3 regions of the Novosphingobium sp. BL-S-32 genome follow, and region 3 is predicted to be linked to each of the others. Evidence: riboswitches for the same ligand, from Rfam matches in the RefSeq annotation. Region 3 holds a riboswitch; each other region holds the start of a gene.

What was found. Region 3 has a riboswitch for cobalamin ahead of cobW (cobalamin biosynthesis protein CobW). Riboswitches for the same ligand answer to the same signal wherever they lie in the genome.
Region 1: linked by a shared signal. The riboswitch ahead of AC1VVK_RS01675 (HoxN/HupN/NixA family nickel/cobalt transporter) and the one ahead of cobW (cobalamin biosynthesis protein CobW) in region 3 are both predicted to bind cobalamin.
Region 2: linked by a shared signal. The riboswitch ahead of AC1VVK_RS23040 (TonB-dependent receptor) and the one ahead of cobW (cobalamin biosynthesis protein CobW) in region 3 are both predicted to bind cobalamin.

What each region holds. Positions count from the first base shown of each region.
Region 1 covers NZ_CM166476.1:335,597-342,564, reverse strand. The annotation lists gene AC1VVK_RS01685 (nuclear transport factor 2 family protein) at 1-409, opposite strand, end outside; gene AC1VVK_RS01680 (class I SAM-dependent methyltransferase) at 530-1,411, opposite strand; cobalamin riboswitch at 1,733-1,974, shown strand; gene AC1VVK_RS01675 (HoxN/HupN/NixA family nickel/cobalt transporter) at 2,149-3,228, shown strand; gene acs (acetate--CoA ligase) at 3,278-5,227, opposite strand; gene AC1VVK_RS01665 (GNAT family N-acetyltransferase) at 5,601-6,116, shown strand; gene AC1VVK_RS01660 (PilZ domain-containing protein) at 6,211-6,519, shown strand; gene lpdA (dihydrolipoyl dehydrogenase) at 6,604-6,968, opposite strand, start outside.
Region 2 covers NZ_CM166477.1:1,468,960-1,475,927, reverse strand. The annotation lists gene AC1VVK_RS23055 (transketolase) at 1-1,787, opposite strand, end outside; gene AC1VVK_RS23050 (Lrp/AsnC family transcriptional regulator) at 1,919-2,392, shown strand; gene AC1VVK_RS23045 (isocitrate lyase/PEP mutase family protein) at 2,498-3,247, shown strand; cobalamin riboswitch at 3,371-3,611, shown strand; gene AC1VVK_RS23040 (TonB-dependent receptor) at 3,788-5,815, shown strand; gene AC1VVK_RS23035 (zinc-dependent alcohol dehydrogenase family protein) at 6,165-6,968, shown strand, end outside.
Region 3 covers NZ_CM166477.1:523,385-530,352, reverse strand. The annotation lists gene AC1VVK_RS19095 (helix-turn-helix domain-containing protein) at 1-258, shown strand, start outside; gene AC1VVK_RS19090 (DUF3325 domain-containing protein) at 260-529, opposite strand; gene AC1VVK_RS19085 (PepSY-associated TM helix domain-containing protein) at 526-2,076, opposite strand; gene AC1VVK_RS19080 (hypothetical protein) at 2,073-2,396, opposite strand; cobalamin riboswitch at 2,669-2,912, shown strand; gene cobW (cobalamin biosynthesis protein CobW) at 3,102-4,151, shown strand; gene cobN (cobaltochelatase subunit CobN) at 4,315-6,968, shown strand, end outside.

The sequences.
Region 1 (6,968 bases), on a different replicon from region 3:
CCTGCCCGCCGCGCTCCAGAGTCCAGTGATTGACCGCCGCGCGCCAAAGGAACCAGCGGTCCTCTTCGCGAAGGATCACGACCGAATAGCCAACCGCCTCGGCCTTATCGCCATGCACGCTGATCTTCGGCGTCGCCGTGAGGTGCGCGCAGCCGGTCTTGACCAGTTCGAGATGGCCTTCCCACGCATACATGTCGGCGATTTCGTCAGGCGCCGAAAGGCGCAGAGTACCGCCATCGGGCAAAGTGAAGTTGTAGCCGCCGCCCTCGACCCACAAATCGCCCGCAGGCCGTGCCGTGCCGCTATCCACCAAAGGACCGTAAGTGTTCAGCAGATTGAGGATCTCCAGATGATCCTCCGCCTTGCGGCAGCGCTCTTCCAGCGCCGCCAAGCGCGCTTCGACATCCATCCCTGACAGTCCTTATGGTTTGCGTCCGGTCTTTTGGTGCCCGGTTCGATGACAGCTTACGCAACAGGATGGATCTGAAAAGCCTTTACGCGCGATCGCCCATGGCCGGGTGTGGGAGGGTCACGCGGCCACCTGCTCTCCGCCGGAACCGCCCCGCGAAGATTCTTCGGCGGCATTCATTTCGGACGAGGCGGCGAGCCGGCGGTATTTGATGCGCCGGTAAAACCTTCGGCATTTCGCCACGAAATCGGGTGCGACCTCCTGCCCCTGCTCCAGGAGATAAGAACGAAGCCGTTGCAGGCGATTGGTCGAGGCGGTCTGAAAAACGAGCTGTCGATAGGCCTCAAGCGTATCGTCGCGGTCGATGATACTGTTCGCGTCGGCGATGACTTCACCGAAGTAGGTGTCCACCAGCTGTTGCCCGGCGCTGAGCTTTCCCGACTCGGTGAGCTTGTTGATCAGCAACCATGACAGACGCATCTTGCTGTCTATGCGGTAAGTCGCGCCCTGACGCTTCACCCGCACCTGATCGGCGATATCGTCGATTATCATGGAGCAACCGGGCGCAAGCCGCTGCTCAAGCGTTTCCAGATCGCGATCGATCCGCCCATCGGCGTCGAGCATCAGGACGGAAACGGTCTGGTCGTCCGGGAGAACCGAAAGCCCGCTTCGCAGATCGGATGGCGTAACCGTGACCAGATCCTGGACACCGTAGCGCGCCAGATTGGCCTCTATTCGCGCGATGCGTTTCCCTGGCGAGTTCAACGATCGCCTCGGGCCGCCTGTCATCGGATCGAACGTGAACACATGGCCAGATTTGCCCGAATTTCGCAAACCCAGCGCGAGTGCGACCGTGGCCGCCCCCATGGCCGTGCCGACTTCGACGATCTGACCGCCGCGTTGGGCGGTTTCGTAGATGCGCGCATAGACGGCCGGCGCCAGCATCCCGTCACAAGTTGCGATAAGTTCAGAAAAAAGCTCGTTTCTTGCACCCTCGAGCATCGGAAGCCTCCCGAAATGCCTCTCCTATTCAAGTGTCGCTACTGTGAGTCAGAAATATATGATCCACCATCTCGAGGAGAATATTATTTCACATGAAATTCAGCCGGATTCACCATCGACTCTTAATGATTTCACTCGCAGTAATTGCCTATTGTAGAGTGCGGATCATTTTTACGCTCATAAAATCACCTTCCGATCGGGAAAAATCGCGACCCATTTGGTCCGGGCGCCGAAATGCGAAGGCGGTTCCGGCTCGTGAAGCGCTCTTGCCCTGATGCACCGCCGAGACTACCAATGCGGCCGTCGAGACGCTTTCAGGGTCTCGGCACTGATCGCGCCGGTGTCCCGAAAGGGGCTTAAAAGGGAACGCGGTGAGGACCTTGCGTCTGAAACCGAGGCTGTCCCTGCAACTGTAAGCGGCGAGCGCGATGCACATCGCGGCAGGGCAAGGCGCCCTTGCCGCAGCCACTGGGCCGGACGCTAAGTCATGCGGGGCCTGGGAAGGCCGTGCATCGAGGCCTTGACCCGCAAGCCAGGAGACCTGCCGGCGTCTGGTCGCTCTTGCCCTGGCCCAGGGGATGGCCGTGGCACGGTAACTCCGTCTGAGCGACGCACGTGCGGCGAGGGCCGCACCGGCATGCGTGCCGGGCGCTGGACGGCGTCCGTCCGGCGCACAGGCCGGCCGTTCGCGCGGAGGCCCTCCCCGAAAGTCGCTGACGCCGACGGGGTATTCACGAATGCAAGTCAGTTCTGTTTCGCATCGAACAACGGCGGCCGAGGGGCCTTCCGGCAAACCGCGCCTGCGCCGTCGGGTCGCGGTGCTTTTTGCCGCGCTCGTGGGCGCGAACGTCGCCACCTGGCTCTGGGCGTTCGGCGCGTTCCACGGCAATCCCGTGATGCTCGGCACCGCCGTGCTCGCCTGGAGCCTTGGCATGCGCCACGCCGTGGACGCCGACCACATCGCCGCGATCGATAATGTTACCCGCAAGCTGATGCAGGACGGGCAGCGCCCGCTCACGGTCGGGCTGTGGTTCGCGATCGGGCACTCGGCCATCGTGCTGATCGCGGCGACCACGATCGCGGCGGCGGCCAGCACGCTGGACGATTTCGAGGCATTCGGTCAGTCCGGCGGGGTTATCGCCACGGTCGTTTCGGCCAGCTTCCTTTTCGCCATCGCCATCATGAATCTCGCGATCCTACGCGGCGTGTGGTCTCGCTTCCAGCAGGTTCGTGGCGGCGGCACTTATGCGGAGGAGGATCTGGACATCCTGCTCGCCGGGCGCGGCCTGATGGCGCGCATCCTGCGCCCGCTGTTCCGTCTGGTACGCAAGAGCTGGCACATGGCCCCGCTCGGCTTCCTGTTCGGCCTGGGCTTCGATACCGCGACCGAAGTGGCGATCCTCGGCCTTTCGGGCGCTCACGCGGCGGACGGCATTTCGCTCGGAACGGTGCTGGTGTTCCCGGTGCTCTTCGCCGTGGGCATGGCGCTGATCGACACTGCCGACGGGGTCATCATGCTCGGCGCCTACGAATGGGCTTTCGTGAAGCCGATCCGCAAGCTCTACTACAACATCACGATCACCTCGATCTCAGCCCTTGTGGCGCTGGTGATCGGGTCGATCCAGACGGCGGCGCTGCTGGTCGACAAGTTCGGGCTGAAAGGCGGCTTCTGGTCCGGCGTCAGCGCACTGTCCGAGCATTTCAACACGCTCGGCTTCCTTATTATCGGCCTGTTCGTGCTGTGCTGGGTGCTGAGCTACGCCGTTTACCGCTGGCGTGACTTCGACGCCATCGAGGTGGCCACCGACGCAGGCTGAACCCACGCGGAGGATGCACCGGGCTTTCCCGGGCATCCTCCGCGTCCGGTCATGCAGTTGCCGGCTGCGGCCGGTTGGCGATCAGGTTCTCGACCACCGAGGGATCGGCAAGCGTCGAGATATCGCCGAGGTTCGAGAAGTCGTTCTCGCCGATCTTGCGCAGGATGCGGCGCATGATCTTGCCCGAGCGGGTCTTGGGCAGGCCCGGCGCGAACTGGATGACGTCCGGCGTAGCGATCGGGCCGATCTCATGGCGAACCCACTTGATCAGTTCCTTGCGCAGCGCCTCGTCCGGCTCGACTTCGGCATTGCAGGTGACGAAGGCATAGATGCCCTGCCCCTTGATCTCGTGCGGCATGCCGACGACTGCCGCCTCGGCAACCGCCGGATGGGCCACCAGCGCCGATTCGATCTCGGCCGTGCCCATGCGGTGGCCGGAGACGTTGATCACGTCGTCGATGCGGCCGGTGATCCAGTAATAGCCATCCTCGTCGCGGCGGCAGCCGTCGCCGGTGAAGTAGCATCCCGCGAATGTCGAGAAGTAGGTCATGAAGAAGCGCGCGTGATCGCCCCAGACGGTGCGCATCTGCCCCGGCCAGCTGTCGGTGATGACCAGACAGCCATCGGCTGCGCCTTCGAGCACGGTGCCGTCGTTATCGACCAGCATCGGCTTTACGCCGAACATCGGCTTGCTGGCCGAACCCGGCTTGAGCGCGGTGGCGCCCGGCAGCGGCGTGATCATCGCGCCGCCCGTTTCGGTCTGCCACCAGGTGTCGACGATCGGGCAGCGCCCCTCGCCCACGACCTTGTGATACCATTCCCACGCCTCGGGATTGATCGGTTCGCCCACCGAGCCGAGCAGGCGCAGGCTCTTGCGCGAGGTTTTCTTCACATAGTCGTCACCCTCGCGCATCAGTGCGCGCAGTGCCGTCGGCGCGCCGTAGAAGATCTCGACCCCGAACTTGTCGACCACTTGCCAAAAGCGGCTCGCATCGGGGAAGTTGGGCACGCCCTCGAACATCACCGTGGTCGCGCCGTTGGCCAGCGGGCCGTAGACGACGTAGGAGTGGCCCGTGACCCAGCCGATATCGGCCGCGCACCAGTAGATCTGGCCCGGCCGGTAATCGAAGACGTACTCATGCGTCATCGAGGCCCAGACCGAATAGCCGCCGGTGGTGTGGAGCACGCCCTTGGGCTTGCCGGTCGAACCCGAGGTGTAGAGGATGAACAGCGGATCTTCGGCGTTCATCTCTTCCGGAGCGCAATCGGTGGACTGCGCGGCGACCGAGCTGGCCCAATCGATATCGCGCCCCTTGACCATCGGCACGCCCGCGCCGGTATGGCTGAGGACGACGACGGTCTCGACGTCCGGGCAGGCCTTCAGCGCTTCATCGACATTCGCCTTGAGCGCGATGGTCTTGCCGCCGCGCAAGCCTTCGTCGCTAGTAAGCACGATACGGCTGTCGCAATCCTGGATGCGGCCAGCCAGCGCGTCGGGCGAAAAGCCGGCGAAGACAATCGAGTGGATCGCACCGATGCGCGCGCAGGCGAGCATGGCAACGGCGGCTTCGGGCACCATCGGCAGGTAAATGGTCACGCGGTCCCCGCGCTTGACCCCACGCGCCTTGAGGAGGTTGGCGAAGCGGCAGACCGATTCATGCAGCTCGCGGTACGTGATCCGGCGTTCCGGGTTCTTTGGGTCGTCCGGTTCCCAGAGAATGGCGATGGCGTCGCCGCGCTCGGCTAGGTGACGATCAAGGCAATTGGCGGAGAGGTTGAGCGTACCGTCGGAGAACCAGGAAATGCCGAAATCGGCTTCGTGGAAACTGGTCTTCTTCACCTCGGTGAACGGCTTGATCCAGTCGATCCGCTTCGCCTCGTCGCGCCAGAATCCCTCGGGATCGCTGACCGAGCGCTGGTACATTTCATCGTAACGCGCTGCGTCGATCAGGGCGTTCCGGGCCCATTCTTCAGGCACGGGATAGATGGCCTCAGCCATGACGTATTCTCCTCTCCGGCCGAGTGCATCCGGCGAAACCCTATTTCGCGCCGGCCCTGGACTCGCTTCGAGAATCCGGTCGGCGTCTCACTCGTTCGGCGTGACGTTAGCCAAAGATCGCGCGCCTTGCACCATGTTCGCAAAGGCTTCTTCAAAGGACGCGGGGAAATCCCGTTCCGGTTCCGGGACGGTTCTCCATCCCGGCGCGCGACAGGGCCGGTGGCTTGTGTTATCCCGTTGATATTGCCGCAGCGAAGGCGGCGGCGATTGGTCCCGTTACAGGCAAGTCCCTGATTGCGATTGCTGATCCCGATCAAGGACAAGTCCCGCGCGGTGGCCCAAGGAACCGGCACTTCTCGATGGAGTCTCGTCCATGTCTTTCAGTGACGTCATTACCCTGCCCACCCGTTCCGGCATCGAGCTGGAGGTCCGCCCCGCCAAGGAAAGCGACGAGGCCGACGTTACCGCCTTCTTCGAACGCGTGGCCGACGAGGATCGCCGTTTCCGTTTCTTTGCGGCCGCCGACAAGGTGAGCGCACAGCAGATCGCCCCGCTCGTCAATGCCGACCAGTTTCGCACCGAATCGTGGATCGGCTTCGACAAGGCGAGCGGCCAACTGGTCGCCTCGGGCGTGCTGGCCTGTGACGAGGCGCTCGATACCGCCGAAGTCGCGATCTCGGTTGCCAGCGCCTACAAGGGAAAGGGCATCGGTTGGGCCATGCTCGATTTTCTTGGCAAACAGGCCGATGCGCGTGGATGCCGCCGAGTGATCGCGATCGAGAGCCGTGAAAACAGCGCCGCCATCGAAGTGGAGCGTGACAAGGGCTTCACGCCCGAAACTTTCGAAGGCGATCCGACGCTGGTGGTGCTTTCCAAGACGTTTCGCTGAAAGGTTTCCACCGTTTCGGTGCGAACCGTCGGTGCCGCTAACCCCTTGGTAAGTCTACTTCTTGCAAGGCAATTCTCACATCAGGGAGGATGCCTTGCAAGACGTTACGAGTCCCGATCTACTCGTCCGCGATACCCGAGTGGGCGTATCGATCCTGTGCGAGGTGCGGCAAGGCATGCGCCCTTGGAAGGCCGCGCGACTGGATGATCTGTCTCCGGGCGGTTTCCGCATCGCCTGGCTTCCCGACACCCGCGACGACATGCCTCTGCGCATCCGCATTCCGGGGCTTCAGATGCTTGGTGCGCGGGTTTGCTGGGTGCGCGGGGCCACGGTCGGCTGCGAGTTCGTCGAGCCGCTCCATCCCGCCGTTTTCGAACATATCGTCCGCGCCGCCGCCAACTGACCGGTCCCCGGCAGTAGCGACAGCAAACGAAAAGGGCGGGCCTTGCGGGCCCGCCCTTCGCGTATTCCGTATCGGCGCTTAGCCTTACATGTGCAGCGCGCGGCCATAGGCGGCGAGCGTTGCCTCGTGCATCGTCTCCGAGATGGTCGGATGCGGGAACACGGTGTTCATCAGCTCGGCCTCGGTGGTTTCGAGCGTCTTGCCGACCACGTAGCCCTGGATCATTTCGGTCACTTCCGCGCCGATCATGTGGGCACCGAGCAGTTCGCCGGTCTTGGCGTCGAACACGGTCTTCACGAAGCCTTCCGGCTCGCCCAGTGCGATGGCCTTGCCGTTACCGATGAACGGGAAGGTGCCGGCCTTCACTTCGTAGCCCGCTTCCTTCGCCTTCGCTTCGGTCATGCCGACCGAGGCGATCTGCGGGTGGCAGTAGGTGCAGCCCGGGATGT
Region 2 (6,968 bases), 950 kb from region 3:
AAGGCCCAGCCCATGATGAGCGCAAGCTCGTCCGCAAAGGCGGGATCGAAATAGGTCAGGTTCGGCTGCCCCATGCCGATCAGCGGTGTGTTGATGGACTGATGCGCGCCGCCTTCCGCCGCCAGCGTGAGGCCGGAGGGGGTGCCGACCAGCAGGAACCGCGAATCCTGATAACACCCGTAATTCAGCGCATCGAGCCCGCGCGCGATGAAGGGATCGTAGACCGTGCCCACCGGCAACAGTCGCGTGCCGAAATGCGGCGCGGCAAGCCCCAGCGAGGCGAGCATGATGAAGAAGTTGTTCTCGGCAATGCCCAGTTCGATGTGCTGTCCGGCGGCATGTCCCTGCCATTTCTGCGCGGAGGGGATTTTCGCTTTCTGGAACACGTCCACCAGTTCCTGACGGCGGAACAGCCCGCGCTGGTTGACGAAGCCGCCCAGATTGGTGGTCTGCGTCACATCCGGCGCGGTGGTGACGATGCGGTCGCCCAGTTCCTCACCGGACTTGGCGATGTCGAGCAAGATGCGCCCGAACGCGGCCTGTGTGGATTGCTCGGTGCCATCGGGAGTGATCAGTGCCGGAACCGCGACGGAGGGCGCCACCGGCTCGGCAGGCTTTCTTGCGAGCGCGGTGGTCTCGATGAAAGCCTTGAGCCGGGCTGCAACATTATCGCCCAGACCGCCCCACGGCTCCCATTCCTGCCCTTCGGCAATGCCCATGCTGGCGCGGAACTGCTCCATCTGGGGCTTGTTCATCATCCCCGAATGGTTGTCCTTGTGCCCGGCGAGCGGCAGCCCGTGCCCCTTGACGGTATAGGCGATGAACAGCGTGGGCCGGTCATCGTCGCAGGCATCGAATGCGCTGGTCAGAGTGTCGATGCAGTGGCCGCCGAGGTTGGTCATCAGCGCGGCCAGACTGTCGTCGTCGAAGCTCTCGATCAGTTGGCGTACATGGGCCTTCTCGCCGATATCGGCCATGAGCCGCGCGCGCCAAGCCGCTCCGCCCTGATAGGTGAGCGCAGCGAATTCCGCATTGGGGCAGCCGTCGATCCATTCCTCGATCGCCTTGCCACCGGGCCGCGCGAAAGCCTCGCGCTGCAACTTGCCGTACTTCAGCGTGACCACGCGCCAGCCGCAAGTCTCGAAAATGTCGTCGAAGCGGCGGAACATGCGGTCCGCCGTCGTGGCGTCCAGCGACTGGCGGTTGTAGTCGACGATCCACCAGCAATTGCGCAGATCGTGCTTGTAGCCTTCGATCAGGCACTCGTAGATATTGCCCTCGTCCAACTCGGCATCGCCCATCAGCGCGATCATCCGGCCTGCGTCTTCCTGGCGCACCTGGCCGTGGGCGATCAGATAGTCCTGCACCAGACTGGTAAAGGCCGTGACTGCCACGCCAAGACCCACCGATCCGGTCGAGAAATCCACCGGGATCGCGTCCTTCGTCCGCGAGGGGTAACTCTGCACGCCGCCCAGCCCGCGAAAGCGCTGCAAGCGGTCGAGGCTCTGGTTGCCCAGCAGATAGTGAATCGCATGGAGCAGCGGTCCGGCGTGCGGCTTCACCGCAACCTTGTCTTGCGGGCGAAGCGCATGGAAATAGAGCGCAGCCATGATCGCCGTCATCGAGGCGCAGCTTGCCTGATGGCCGCCCACTTTCAGTCCATCGCGCTTCTCGCGAATGTGGTTGGCGTTATGGATAGTCCAGGCGGAAAGCCACAGCAGTCGCTTTTCCAGCTCCTCAATCGCGCTGACGATTTCGGCCCGATCATGTTCGACGATAGCCGCCATATTTCCGTCTCTCCCGTACTTATTGCGAAGGAGAATAGGCCGGATCGCTGAGGCAGGTCCTTGCAAAACCATGCGCGATGCGCTGCACGGGTGGCAGATAGTGCCAAATCTAGATAGCCGGAGAGAATTATATGCCAAATTCGTCGCTCGATCACTTCGACAGGCGTATTCTCGACGAAGTGCAGATCAATGGCCGCGTGACCAATCAGGACCTGTCGGATCGGATCGGGCTGTCCCCTTCGCCGTGCCTGCGGCGCCTGAAGCAGCTCGAAAGCGACAACGTGATTACCGGCTATGTTGCGCTGGTCGATCCGGAGGCTGTCGGCTTGTCGGTAACCGCCTTCGTCCGCGTGCGGCTCGATCAGCAGGACGATCACCATCTGGCATTGTTCGAAGACGCGGTGACAAGCTTTCCGGAAGTCATGGAATGTTATCTGATGACCGGGGAAGCGGACTATCAGCTTCGCGTTCTGGTGCCGACGCTGAGCGCGTTCGAGGATTTCCTGCGCGCGCGGCTCACCCGGATCAAGGGCGTGGCGCAAGTGACGACCAGCTTCGCGCTGCGTCCCGTCGTATACCGGACCGCGCTGCCGACCACGGCGTGAGCCTGCCGGACAGGGGCGAGCGGTTCATCCTCCGCGAGGAACGGAATGTCTTTGCGCTGGCCCACAGGCCAATCGTGGATATTCTCCGCACCAAGGAGAACCACGATGCCGACCACTTCCGAGAAGCGAGCCGCGTTCCGCAAGCTGCATGAGAGCGGGTTCTTCATCATCCCCAACGCCTGGGACGGGGGGAGCGCGGTGCGTCTCGCCAAGCTGGGTTTCAAGGCGATTGCCTCCACCAGCGCGGGCGCCGCGTGGGCTGCCGGCAGGGACGATGGCCAGCTCAGCCGTGACGAAGTGCTGGACCATCTCGGCATGCTGGTCGCCGCGACCGACCTGCCGGTCAATGCCGACTTCGAGAACGGTTTTGCCGACTATCCGGACGAGGTGGCCGCGAACGTCGCGCTGGCGGTGGATACCGGCGTTGCGGGCCTATCCATTGAGGATTGGTCGGGCCATAGCATGTACGACCTTGGCCTTGCGGTAGAGCGCATTGCCGCCGCGCGGGCGGCAATCGATGCGATCGATCCGGCTGTCATGTTGATCGGCCGCAACGAGAATTTCCGGGTGCCGGGCATGACTGCGAAGGAGAGTATCGCCCGAGCGGTCGCCTATGCCGAAGCCGGCGCGGATTGCCTGTTCGTGCCGTTCATCCTCGATCTGGGCGCCGTTGCCGAACTGGTGTCGGCCGTTGCGCCCAAGCCGGTCAATGTCGTCATCCACGACTACGATGCGAGTATTCGCGCTTTCGCGGATCTGGGCGTGCGGCGGTGCAGCGTCGGGGGGAGCCTTGCCAAGCGCACCTGGACGGCATTCGACGAAGCCGCCGCAGCGCTCAGACGGTGCGAGCCGTAAGCGCCCCGAACACATCTCCTCAGCCCGAAAACATCGCCGGAACAATCCGAAACGCGCTTCCTGCCCTTGCGTCCGCCTGCGGGGCAAGTTAGCAGGCGCCGTCTTTCCGCGTCCTGTGGACCGGAAGGGCAAGATCGCGCCGGTGCCTTGAAAGAGGCTTAATAGGGAACGCGGTGAGGGGGCTCGCCCCTGAATCCGAGGCTGTCCCTGCAACTGTAAGCGGCGAGCGCGATGCACATCGCGGCAGGGCAAGGACGCCTGCCGCAGCCACTGGGCCGGACGCTAAGTCATGCGGGGCCTGGGAAGGCCGTGCATCGTGCCGTGACCCGTGAGCCAGGAGACCTGCCGGCGTCTGGTCGCTCTCGCTTTGGCCCAGGGGATGGCCGGGGCCCGGTGATTTTTCCGTCTGAGCGACGAACGAGCGGTGGAGACCGCATCGGTTCGCGTAACGGTCGCCTCGGGCGTCCGGCCGTCCACGCGCGCCGACCGTCGCAGGCGGCAGGTCTCTGCCGGTAGTCGCAAGACGCCGGGGAAATATTGATGACTTTCCGTATAACTGCATTTTGCGCATGCGTGGCCCTGTGCGCGATTGCTTCCACTCCTGCCCTTGCGGAGGACGCGCCTTCCGCGTCGGACGCTGGAACCGCCGAAGAAATCGTGGTCTTCGGCCGCGGCGAGGCGAAGATCGGTGAGGCCCATGCTGCCAGTGAGGGCAGCGTGGCAGGCTCGGACTTGCTGGTCCGCCCCCTGCTTCGCGTCGCCGAATTGCTGGAAGCCGTGCCGGGCATGGTCGCCGCCCAGCATTCGGGCAGCGGCAAGGCAAACCAGTACTTTTTGCGGGGCTTCAACCTCGATCACGGGACCGATTTCACGACCTATATCGACGGCGTGCAGATGAACTTGCGCACGCACGGCCACGGGCAGGGCTATCTCGACCTCAACGGCCTGATCCCCGAGATCGTCGCCCGGGAGGATTTCCGTAAAGGGCCCTATCGCGCGGATGGCGGCGATTTTGCGCTGGCGGGCGCGGCCTACATGACCACTATCGATGGGTTCGACCGGCCTTGGGTCTCGGTGGAAGGCGGTTCTTACAATGCGGGGCGTCTCGCAGCGGGCGGCACGATCAAGGACCTTGGCGGCGGCGATCTCACCCTTGTTGGGCAGGCCAAGCGCTATGACGGGCCCTGGGAAGAGGCCGAGCATCTGCGCCATTACGCGGTTTTCGCGAAGTACGCGGTGCCGCTTGGCGAGGGAAAGCTGGAAGCCTCGCTCCACGCCTATCACGCCACCTGGCGGCCGACCGAACAGATCCCCGAGCGCATCATCGGCTCGGACATCTGCCCCGATGTGTTTTGCTCGCCCGATCCTTCCGCGCGCGGGCGGACCACGCGTTTCGTCGGCAATGTCGGCGTGACGCAGGCCAGTTGGAGCGCAAACCTCTACGCCCAGTACTACGACTGGAACATGTACTCGAACCCCACCTACAGTGACCCGGACGGCACCAGCGCGCAGATCGAGCAGTACGACAAGCGCTGGGTCACCGGCCTCACCGCGCGCAAGCAGTGGGAGCTTGCAGATAGCCTGCAATTCACTGTCGGAACCGAAAATCGCTACGACCACATTGGCAGCGTCGGCGTGAATCGCACGGCGGATCGAGAGCTGCTCTATTCGCTCGGCCGCTATCATGTCGAAGAGCTTTCCGGTGCGCTCTACGGCGAAGCGATGTGGAAGCCGCTGCCCGGCCTGCGCCTGACCGGCGGGCTGCGCGGCGATTACTATCACTATTCGGTGCGCGCACGCGATGCGGCGGCCGCCGCGCTCGGCGAGGGCAACGGGCACGATTCCATCGTTTCGCCCAAGTTCTCGGCCGCGTATGAAGTGACGCCGCAGTTCGAAGTCTATGCTAACTGGGGCCGGGGCTTCCATTCGAACGACGTGCGCGGCGCGGTCAATGTGGATACGCCGGTGCCCGTGCTGGTGCGCGGCACCGGCAAGGAACTGGGCGGCCGCCTCCAGATCGGCAAGTTCTCGCTGACGGGCACGTATTGGTGGCTCGATGTGGCCAGCGAATTGCGCTTCGTAGGCGATTCCAACGCGGTGGAGCCCACCGGCGCCAGCAAGCGCCATGGCTACGAGGTGGTCGCCTTCTGGCGTCCGCTGCCGTGGCTGGCGCTCGACGGCAACTATACCGAGAACCACTCGCGTTATGACAATGGCGATCGCATTCCCAATGCCTTCGAGAACGCCGCCTCGGCGGGGGCCTCGATCGTGCTCGACCCGTGGGAAGCCAGCATCCGCGTCCGCCATCTCGGGCCCTATCCGCTGGTCGAGGACAACTCGGTGCGCGACCAGGGCAGCACCGTCGTCAACGCCCGCGCCGCGTGGAAGGGCAAGAAGATCGAGATCTATGGCGAAGTGCTCAACATCTTCGACAGCCGGGACAAGGACATCGCCTATTACTACGAATCCTATATTCCCGCATTCGACGCCGACGGACCGACCGATGGCCGATTGAGCCGTGTGATCGAACCGCGCACCTTCAAGATTGGCGCGCGCTACACATTCTGAATGCAAGGCGTACCGCGGAGTTTGCTCCGCGGTACGACGCGCCCGTCATGCCCGTCATCCTGAACTTGTTTCGGGATCCATCTGGCCGCCAACGTGGGTGTTTCGGGAACCAGCCGATATCCCGGCCTGCCAAGGCGACGGCGGTGCGGGCGGAGAGATGGACCCTGAAACAAGTTCAGGGTGACGATGTGTGGAGTACAGGTTGTACTTCCTGTCGAATGCGGAATTGCCGGATTTGAGCCCGCGATTGATCGGCAGGGCGGTGTCATCACGGTTGTGGCAGGTTCGCGTCTGGACCCCGTCCCGAACGCAAACTACCCCCTGACCGAACGAACCGAGGGGACATCGAATGAAGCGCGCAAGAGCGATGCACATCCGCCAACCGGCGGGGCTGGATCACCTGGAACCGGGCGAAGTCGATGTCGTTTCGCCCGGTCCCGACGAGATCCTCGTACGCCTTCGCGCGGCGTCGCTGAATTTTCGGGACGATCTTGTCGTGCGGGGCGTGTTCCCCGCGAAGGACGGGCTGATCCCCTTGTCCGACGGCGCGGGTGAGGTGGTCGAGGTCGGCTCGGCGGTCTCCGGCTTTGCCGTGGGGGACGCGGTCGTCAGCACTTTTCATCCCAACTGGCGCGACGGTCATGTCGAGCGGGCGGAGCTGAACAATTCTCCCGGCGGTCCGGCAGACGGTTATGCCTGTGAATTCGCGACCCGGTCAGTGTCTCACTTCACGCGTGCCCCCGCCGGTTACACGCATGCCGAAAGCGCGACGCTCACTTGCGCCGGTGTCACCGCCTGGCGCGCGGTGGTGACCGATGGGCAGGTCCGCCCCGGTGAGACCGTGCTGGTGCTGGGCACCGGCGGCGTGTCGTTGTTTGCGTTGCAATTCGCCAAGGCTGCCGGCGCCACAGTGATCGCGACCTCTTCAAGCCGCGAAAAGCTGGACCGCTTGCAGGAACTGGGCGCGGATCATGTCATCAATTACCGCGAGGATCCCAACTGGGGTGCCGCAGTGCTTGAGCTTACTGGCGGGCTGGGCGCCGATCATGTCATCGAGGTCGGCGGGCCGCACACGCTTCCGCAATCGTTGGTGGCGGCGAGGACGGGCGGTCACATTGCTATCATCGGGGCAGCGGCAGGCTTCGATATCGAC
Region 3 (6,968 bases):
CAGGGGCAATATCGCCTTGCCATCCTCTCGCGCCCGACCATCGATGGTGGGCTGTTCGGCATTCTCACCACGCTGGAAGTGGGCAAGGGCTCGCAGCTCGTTCCCGCCGCCGCGCCGCTCGCCCTGCGCAAGCTGGTCGAGGGTGAGGAGGTGGCGCTGGGGCTGGTAACGCCCGAGATGCCGCACTTCGCGCCTTATCGCGAGATGCTCGGCCGCGCGACTGACGACGACTACGCGCGGGTACACATGCCCGGCTGACTTAGCGTTTCGGCAGGTGGAGCAGCGCCACCGTCAGCCACGCACCCACTGTCAGATGCGCCCACCAGGCAACGAGGCCATAGCCGCCGCCAAACCCAGCCATGTCAACGGCAAGCGCCGCCGCCAGCAGGGTCCATCCGGCCCACCGGGCGGTAAAGGCGTGGCTCTTCGCGAGCGTTCGCCCGGAAAGGTCGCGCTGGTGGCGCGGCATGGACACTGCCAGCGCCCAGAAACCGGCCAGCGCGAGCAGGATGCCCAGAACGTGGGTCATGCCCGCACTGCCTTTTCCCTGCCCACCGCCCGGCCGGACGACGCCTTGCGTTGGCGTGCCGCAAGCCTCGTAGCCGCCAGCGCGAAGGCAGCCGCAAGCGACAGCATGACCATATCGAAAGCCACGAACAGCCAGTCCCCCCTCATCAGACTGACAGGCAGCCCCCGGCTGGTGGTGAAGGCGTTGACCAGCGGTACCGCCGAGAAAAGCAGCGCCGCCAGTCTGAGCGCCTCAAGCCATGCCCGCGCAGCCGGGCGCACCAGCGCCCAGATCAGCACGCCCAGCCAGACGAGGAACATCGTGTGGATCTCCCAGTCCGCGCGCGCCGCCATCCCCGTGGGCAACAGGCGGTTGGCGAGGAAGTAAGAGGGAATGGCGCAGCCCAGCCCGGCAATCGTCGCAATGTTGAGTTTTTCCACGAGGCGGAAGCCGAAATGCGGGCGCTCCGGATCGGGCAGGCGCTGGCGGCGCTTGACGGTCCAGAGCACAAGCCCGGTGCCGACCATCGCGGTTCCGGCAAGGCCGCTCAGGAAATAGAGCCAGCGCAGCGCAATCTGCGCGAAGCGTCCCGAATGGAGGCCGATCATCACGCTCTCGGTCTTGAGCGCGGCGCCCTGCGGCAGGCTGCCGCCGGTCTGGCGGCCGCTGGGGCCATCGAAGACCATGACTTCGCCGCGTGAACCCATCGCCTCGCCCGGCCCGCGCGTCAGCGCGATCGTCGCGGTCGCATCGCCCGGATTGTTGATCCGCACCACGCCAACCTCACGCCCGCCCCACTGCGCCGATGCCTTGCGCATCAGCGGCGCAAGGTCGGCAAGGGGCACGTTCCTGCCGCTGCGTTCGGCTGCGGGTGGGTCGCCGAAAACCGCGGACTGGAATGTGTCGGGCGAGGCGTAGTTCGCCAAAATGCCCCACGGCATGTACATCGCCGCCAGCGTCACCAGCCCGGTAAAGGTAATCATCAGGTGGAACGGCAACGCCAGCACGGCGGTCACGTTGTGCGCGTCCAGCCACGATCGCTGCCCCTTGCCGAAGCGCAGCATGAAGAAGTCGACGAAGATCTTCTTGTGCGTGATCACGCCCGAGAGGATCGCCACCAGCATGAACATCGCCGCGATGCCCACTAGATAGCGGGCCCAGAGGACCGGCAGGTAATGCAGGTCGAAATGGAAGCGATAGAGGAAGTAGCCGCCGTTGGTCTGGCGCACAGTCACTTCCCGGCCGCTTTCATCGAGTACGGCCTCGGTCTGGCCACTGGTGCCGGTGCCTGGGTACCAGAAGGCCTGCGTGGTGGCACTGCGCCCGTTGGGAAGCGTGAGAAACCAGAAGCTCGCGTCTGGCGCGGTGCGCTGGAGGAAGCGGACCGCGCCTTGCGCCGATGCCACTGGATCGGCCGTGCCGGTCACTTCGGGCTGCATCCAGCGGGTGATCTCGTCCTGGAAATAGGCCGAAGTACCCGTGGCGAACATCGCAAACAGCAGCCAGCCCAGCACCAGCCCCGTCCAGGTGTGCACGAGCGCCATCGATTGCCGCAGGCTCTCCTTCACAGGCGGCCCCCCGTTGTCAAAGAAAACCAGAGGTAACCGGCCATGACCGCGCCCGAAACGAGCATCCACAACCACAGCCGCGCCACCAAACGCATGCCGAACGCCGCCAGCGCCAGCACCGCGAAGATCGCGAACGACAGCAGCGTGGCCGCCATGCTCGCTTCGGGCGCGGAGACCGCAAGACCATGCGCCAACGCGCGGGCAACGCAGGCCGCCGCCAGCGAAGACAGCGCATAATTGGCCGGAACCGCCGCCAGCAGTCTTGCCGCGAGATTGCCTTTGCCGATGCCTTTACGGACCTTGCCCGCGCGCGTGTTCATGACGGCTCCGAAAGTGCGCCTTGGCCGCGTTATTGCGAACCATTCGCATTTCTGGAGCTGCTAACAGAGTCCCAACTTGCGAGTCAATCGCATTAGATGCAAAATCGAGGGGATCTGTACCGCGAGCCTGATGCGTTGCTCATCGTCATCGCGTTTTGGATCGGCCTGCGCGTGCGATCCCGGCGCTTGCCCGGGGCCCGACACTTGCGGGCGGACACGGCGACGGCTAGGAGCCTGTCTGTCCGCCGCAGCCCCCGACCGGGGCGACGGTGAACACTATTATCGCGCCGGTGCCCCGCAAGGGGCTTAAAATGGGAACACGGTACGAGTGGCCTGCCACTCCAATCCGGGGCTGTCCCTGCAACTGTAAGCGGCGAGCGCGATGCACATTCGCGGCGGGGCAAAGCCTCTGCCCGCAGCCACTGGGCCGGACGCTAAGTCATGCGAGGCCTGGGAAGGCGGTGCATCGTGCCGTGACCCGCAAGCCAGGAGACCTGCCGGGGTCGATGTCGCTCTTGCCCGGGTCCAGGGATTGGCCAAGGCACGGTAACTCTCCGTCTGAGCGACGTGATGCATGCGGCCGGGGCCGCAGCGGCATGCCACGTCGGGCGCTCGCGCGCCTGCCCGACGCCCGTGTGTCCGCGTCGTCCGCAAGAGACGGCCCGCCCCGCCGCTTCCGAGTTACCGGCGCGCGGGAGACGATACATGAGCAAAATTCCCACCACCGTCATCACCGGCTTTCTGGGCGCCGGCAAGACCACGCTGATCCGCCACCTGCTGCAGAACGCCAAGGGCCGCCGCCTTGCGCTGATCATCAACGAGTTCGGCGATGTCGGCGTGGACGGCGAACTGGTGAAGGGCTGCAATGACGAGGCCTGCCCGGAAGACGACATCGTCGAACTGGCCAATGGCTGCATCTGCTGCACCGTCGCCGACGATTTCCTGCCGACGATGCAGAAGCTGCTCGACCGCGAGAACAAGCCCGATCACATCATCATCGAGACCAGCGGCCTTGCCCTGCCCAAGCCGCTGGTAAAGGCCTTCCAGTGGCCCGACATCCGCACCCGCGCCACGGTTGACGGCGTGGTCGCGCTGATCGACGCCGATGCCGTCGCGGCCGGCCGCTTCGCCACCGACGAGGCGGCGCTGGCGGCAGCACGCGCGGCCGACCCGATGCTGGACCACGAAAGCCCGCTGGAAGAACTGTTCGAGGAACAGCTGGGCTGCGCCGACATGGTCGTGCTCAACAAGACCGACCTCGTCGACGCCGATGCCCTCGCCCATGTCGAGACGCTGGTGCTGGCCGAGACGCGCCCCGGCGTGAAGATCGTGCGTGCCGATCACGGCGCGGTCGACATCGCCGCGCTGCTGGGCATCACCGCCGCTGCCGAGGACGATCTCGATTCCCGTCCCTCGCACATCGATGGGCTGGACGAGGATCACGACCATGACGACTTCGACAGCTTCGTCGTTTCCGGCAGCGATGTGGTCGATCTCGACGCTCTTCTCGCCCGTCTGAAGGACCTGATCGCAGAGCACGACGTGCTGCGCGTGAAGGGCATGGTCGCGGTTTCGGGCAAGCCGAGCCGCCTTGTGGTGCAGGCCGTGGGCCCGCGCATCCAGCACTTCTACGACCGTGCGTGGCTGCCGCAGGACGTGCGCCGCACCCAGCTTGTCATCATCGGCCAGAAGGGGCTGGACCGCGCCGCCATCGAGGCTGGGCTTGCGCATGTTCTCGGCACGGTAGCGGCTTGAGGTTCTCCCTCATGCCCACCTTCGCCGCCCCCCCCTACCCTCGTCATTACGGACCCGCGAAGCGGGTGAAGCAATCCAGAGTCGCGCAGAGCCGCACTGGATTGCTTCGCTACGCTCGCAATGACGAGTCAGAGTTCTGTCGCAGTTGCGGGGGGAACGCCTGATGCACCTTCTGTCCGCCACGCCGGGGACGATCTCGGGCGGCGAGGAGGCGATCGACCTCGACCAGTCTCCCGGCGACATGGTGATCCTCACCGTGGCGGACAGCGAACTCGCCTGCTTCGCGGGCGCGGCGGCGCGAATGCTGGAGGGTTCTCCCAGCATTCGCCTTGCCAATCTGCTGCAACTGCGCCACCCCTATTCGATCGACCTCTATGTCGAAAAGGTGATCGCCAAGGCCAGGTTCGTCTGCGTGATCCTTCTCGGCGGAAAGAGCTACTGGGGCTACGGCATCGACGAGATCGCCCGCGTCGCGCGCGAGAACGGCATTGCCTTCGCCGCCATTGCCGATGGGCGCGAGGCAGACCCGGCGCTCGACCGCGCCTCCACCCTGCCCGCCGAATTGCGCGAGCGGATGCGCGATTATCTGCGGCAGGGCGGCATGGCCAATGCCCTCTCGTTCCTGCGCACCGCCGCCCGGACCATCGACCATGACGCGGGCGAGCCGGATGATCCGGTGCCGGTAGCCGACGCCGGGCTCTACCTTGCGGGCACCGAGCGCGCTGGGCTTGCCGACGTGCAGGCAGGCTGGGCCCAAGGCCGCCCGCTCGCGCTGCTGGTGTTCTACCGCGCGCTGATGATCGCGGGCACGCTCGATGCCGTGGACGCCATGATCGCGGCGCTGCGGGAGCGCGGCTTCAACGTCGCTGCCGTTCACGTTCGCGCCCTGCGAGAGCCTTTCGCGGTGGACTGGCTGAGCGGATTGCTAGGCGAGATCGCGCCCGATGTGATCGTCAATGCCACCAGCTTCGCCTCGTCCTCGGCAGGCGACGATCGCAAGCCGGGCATTCTCGAAAAGGCGGACTGCCCGATCCTGCAAGTCGCCTTCGCGGGCGTGGAGGAAAGCGAATGGCAGGGCTCCGCGCGCGGTCTGGGCCCGCGCGATCTCGCCATGAACGTCGCGCTGCCGGAGGTGGACGGGCGCGTTTTCACCCGCGCGGTCGCTTTCAAGGCAGCGGAGCGATTTGACGAAGTGACCCAATGCGGCATCGTCGTCCCGCGCGTGGCGCCGGACCGAGTGGCGTTCGTCGCCGATCTTGCCGCGAACTGGGCGGGCCTGCGCCGCACGGCGGCTGCCAAGCGCCGCGTCGCGCTGGTCCTGGCGAACTATCCCAACCGCGACGGGCGGATCGGCAACGGCGTCGGCCTCGATACCCCCGCCAGCACCGCTGCGATCATCGCCGCTCTGGCCGAGACGGGCTATGACACCGGCGACGCGCCCAAGAACGGCGCCGCGCTGATGCGCGTGATGACCGGCGGCGTGACCAACGACCTGACATCGCTGGACCGTCCCGGCGAAGTCTCGCTGCCGCTTTCGGCCTACGAAGCCGCTTTCGCAGCGGTGCCCGAAAGCGCGCGCAAGGCCATGTCCGAACGCTGGGGAGAGCCTTCGGCCGATCCCTTCGTGCGGGATGGCGCGTTCCGCCTGCCGGTGCACCGCTTCGGCAATCTCGCCGTCGCCGTGCAGCCCGCGCGCGGCTACAACATCGATCCCAAAGCCAGCTATCACGATCCGGCCCTGCCGCCGCCGCACGCCTACCTCGCCTTCCACGTTTGGCTGGCGCAGGAATTCGGCGCGCAGGCGGTGGTCCATGTCGGCAAGCACGGCAATCTGGAGTGGTTGCCCGGCAAGGCCATCTCGCTCTCGCGCGAGTGCTTCCCGGAAATATGCGCCGGGCCGCTGCCGCAACTCTATCCCTTCATCGTCAATGATCCCGGCGAAGGCACGCAAGCCAAGCGCCGCATCGGCGCAGTGGTCGTAGATCACCTCACCCCGCCGCTGACCCGCGCCGAGACTTACGGTCCGCTCAAGCAGCTTGAGGCGCTGGTGGACGAATATTACCTCGCCGCCGGAATGGACCCGCGCCGTCTCGACCGGCTGCGTCGGGACATTCTCGATCTCGCGCGCAGCCACGGCCTCGACCGCGATGCCGGGGCCAGCGGCGACGATGACGACGCGCTTTCGGCCATCGACAACTACTTGTGCGAACTGAAGGAATTGCAGATCCGCGATGGTCTGCATGTCTTCACCCAGTCGCCCGAGGGCCGCTTGCGGCGCGACCTTCTGGTGGCGCTGGCACGCACCCCGCGTGGGTATGACCATGCCGGACAAGCCTCACTCCTGCGGGCGATGGCGGAGGACTTCGGTCTGGACTTCGACCCGCTCGACTGCAGGATGGGAGACCATTGGAATGGCGCCCGGCCGGAAGCGCTCGGGACGGTATCCGAAGAGCCATGGCGCACGCATGGCGACACCGTCGAACGGCTCGAACTGCTGGCAGCGGAATGGGTCAGCGAAACTATCCAAGCTCCGCTCATCCTGAGCTTGTCGAAGGACCACATCGCAGCGCCAGCATCCTTCGACAAGCTCAGGATGAGCGGAGCGGGGGACAGGACGCTGGCCGTCCTCGATGCCATCCGCACCGACCTAGCCCCCCGCATCGATCTGTGCGGCCCACGTGAGGCCGAAGCCTTGCTGGCCGGCCTCGATGGCCGTTTCGTGCTGCCCGGCCCCTCCGGCGCGCCCACGCGCGGGCGGCCGGACGTGCTCCCCACTGGCCGCAACTTCTACTCGGTCGACACCCGCGCCGTGCCCAC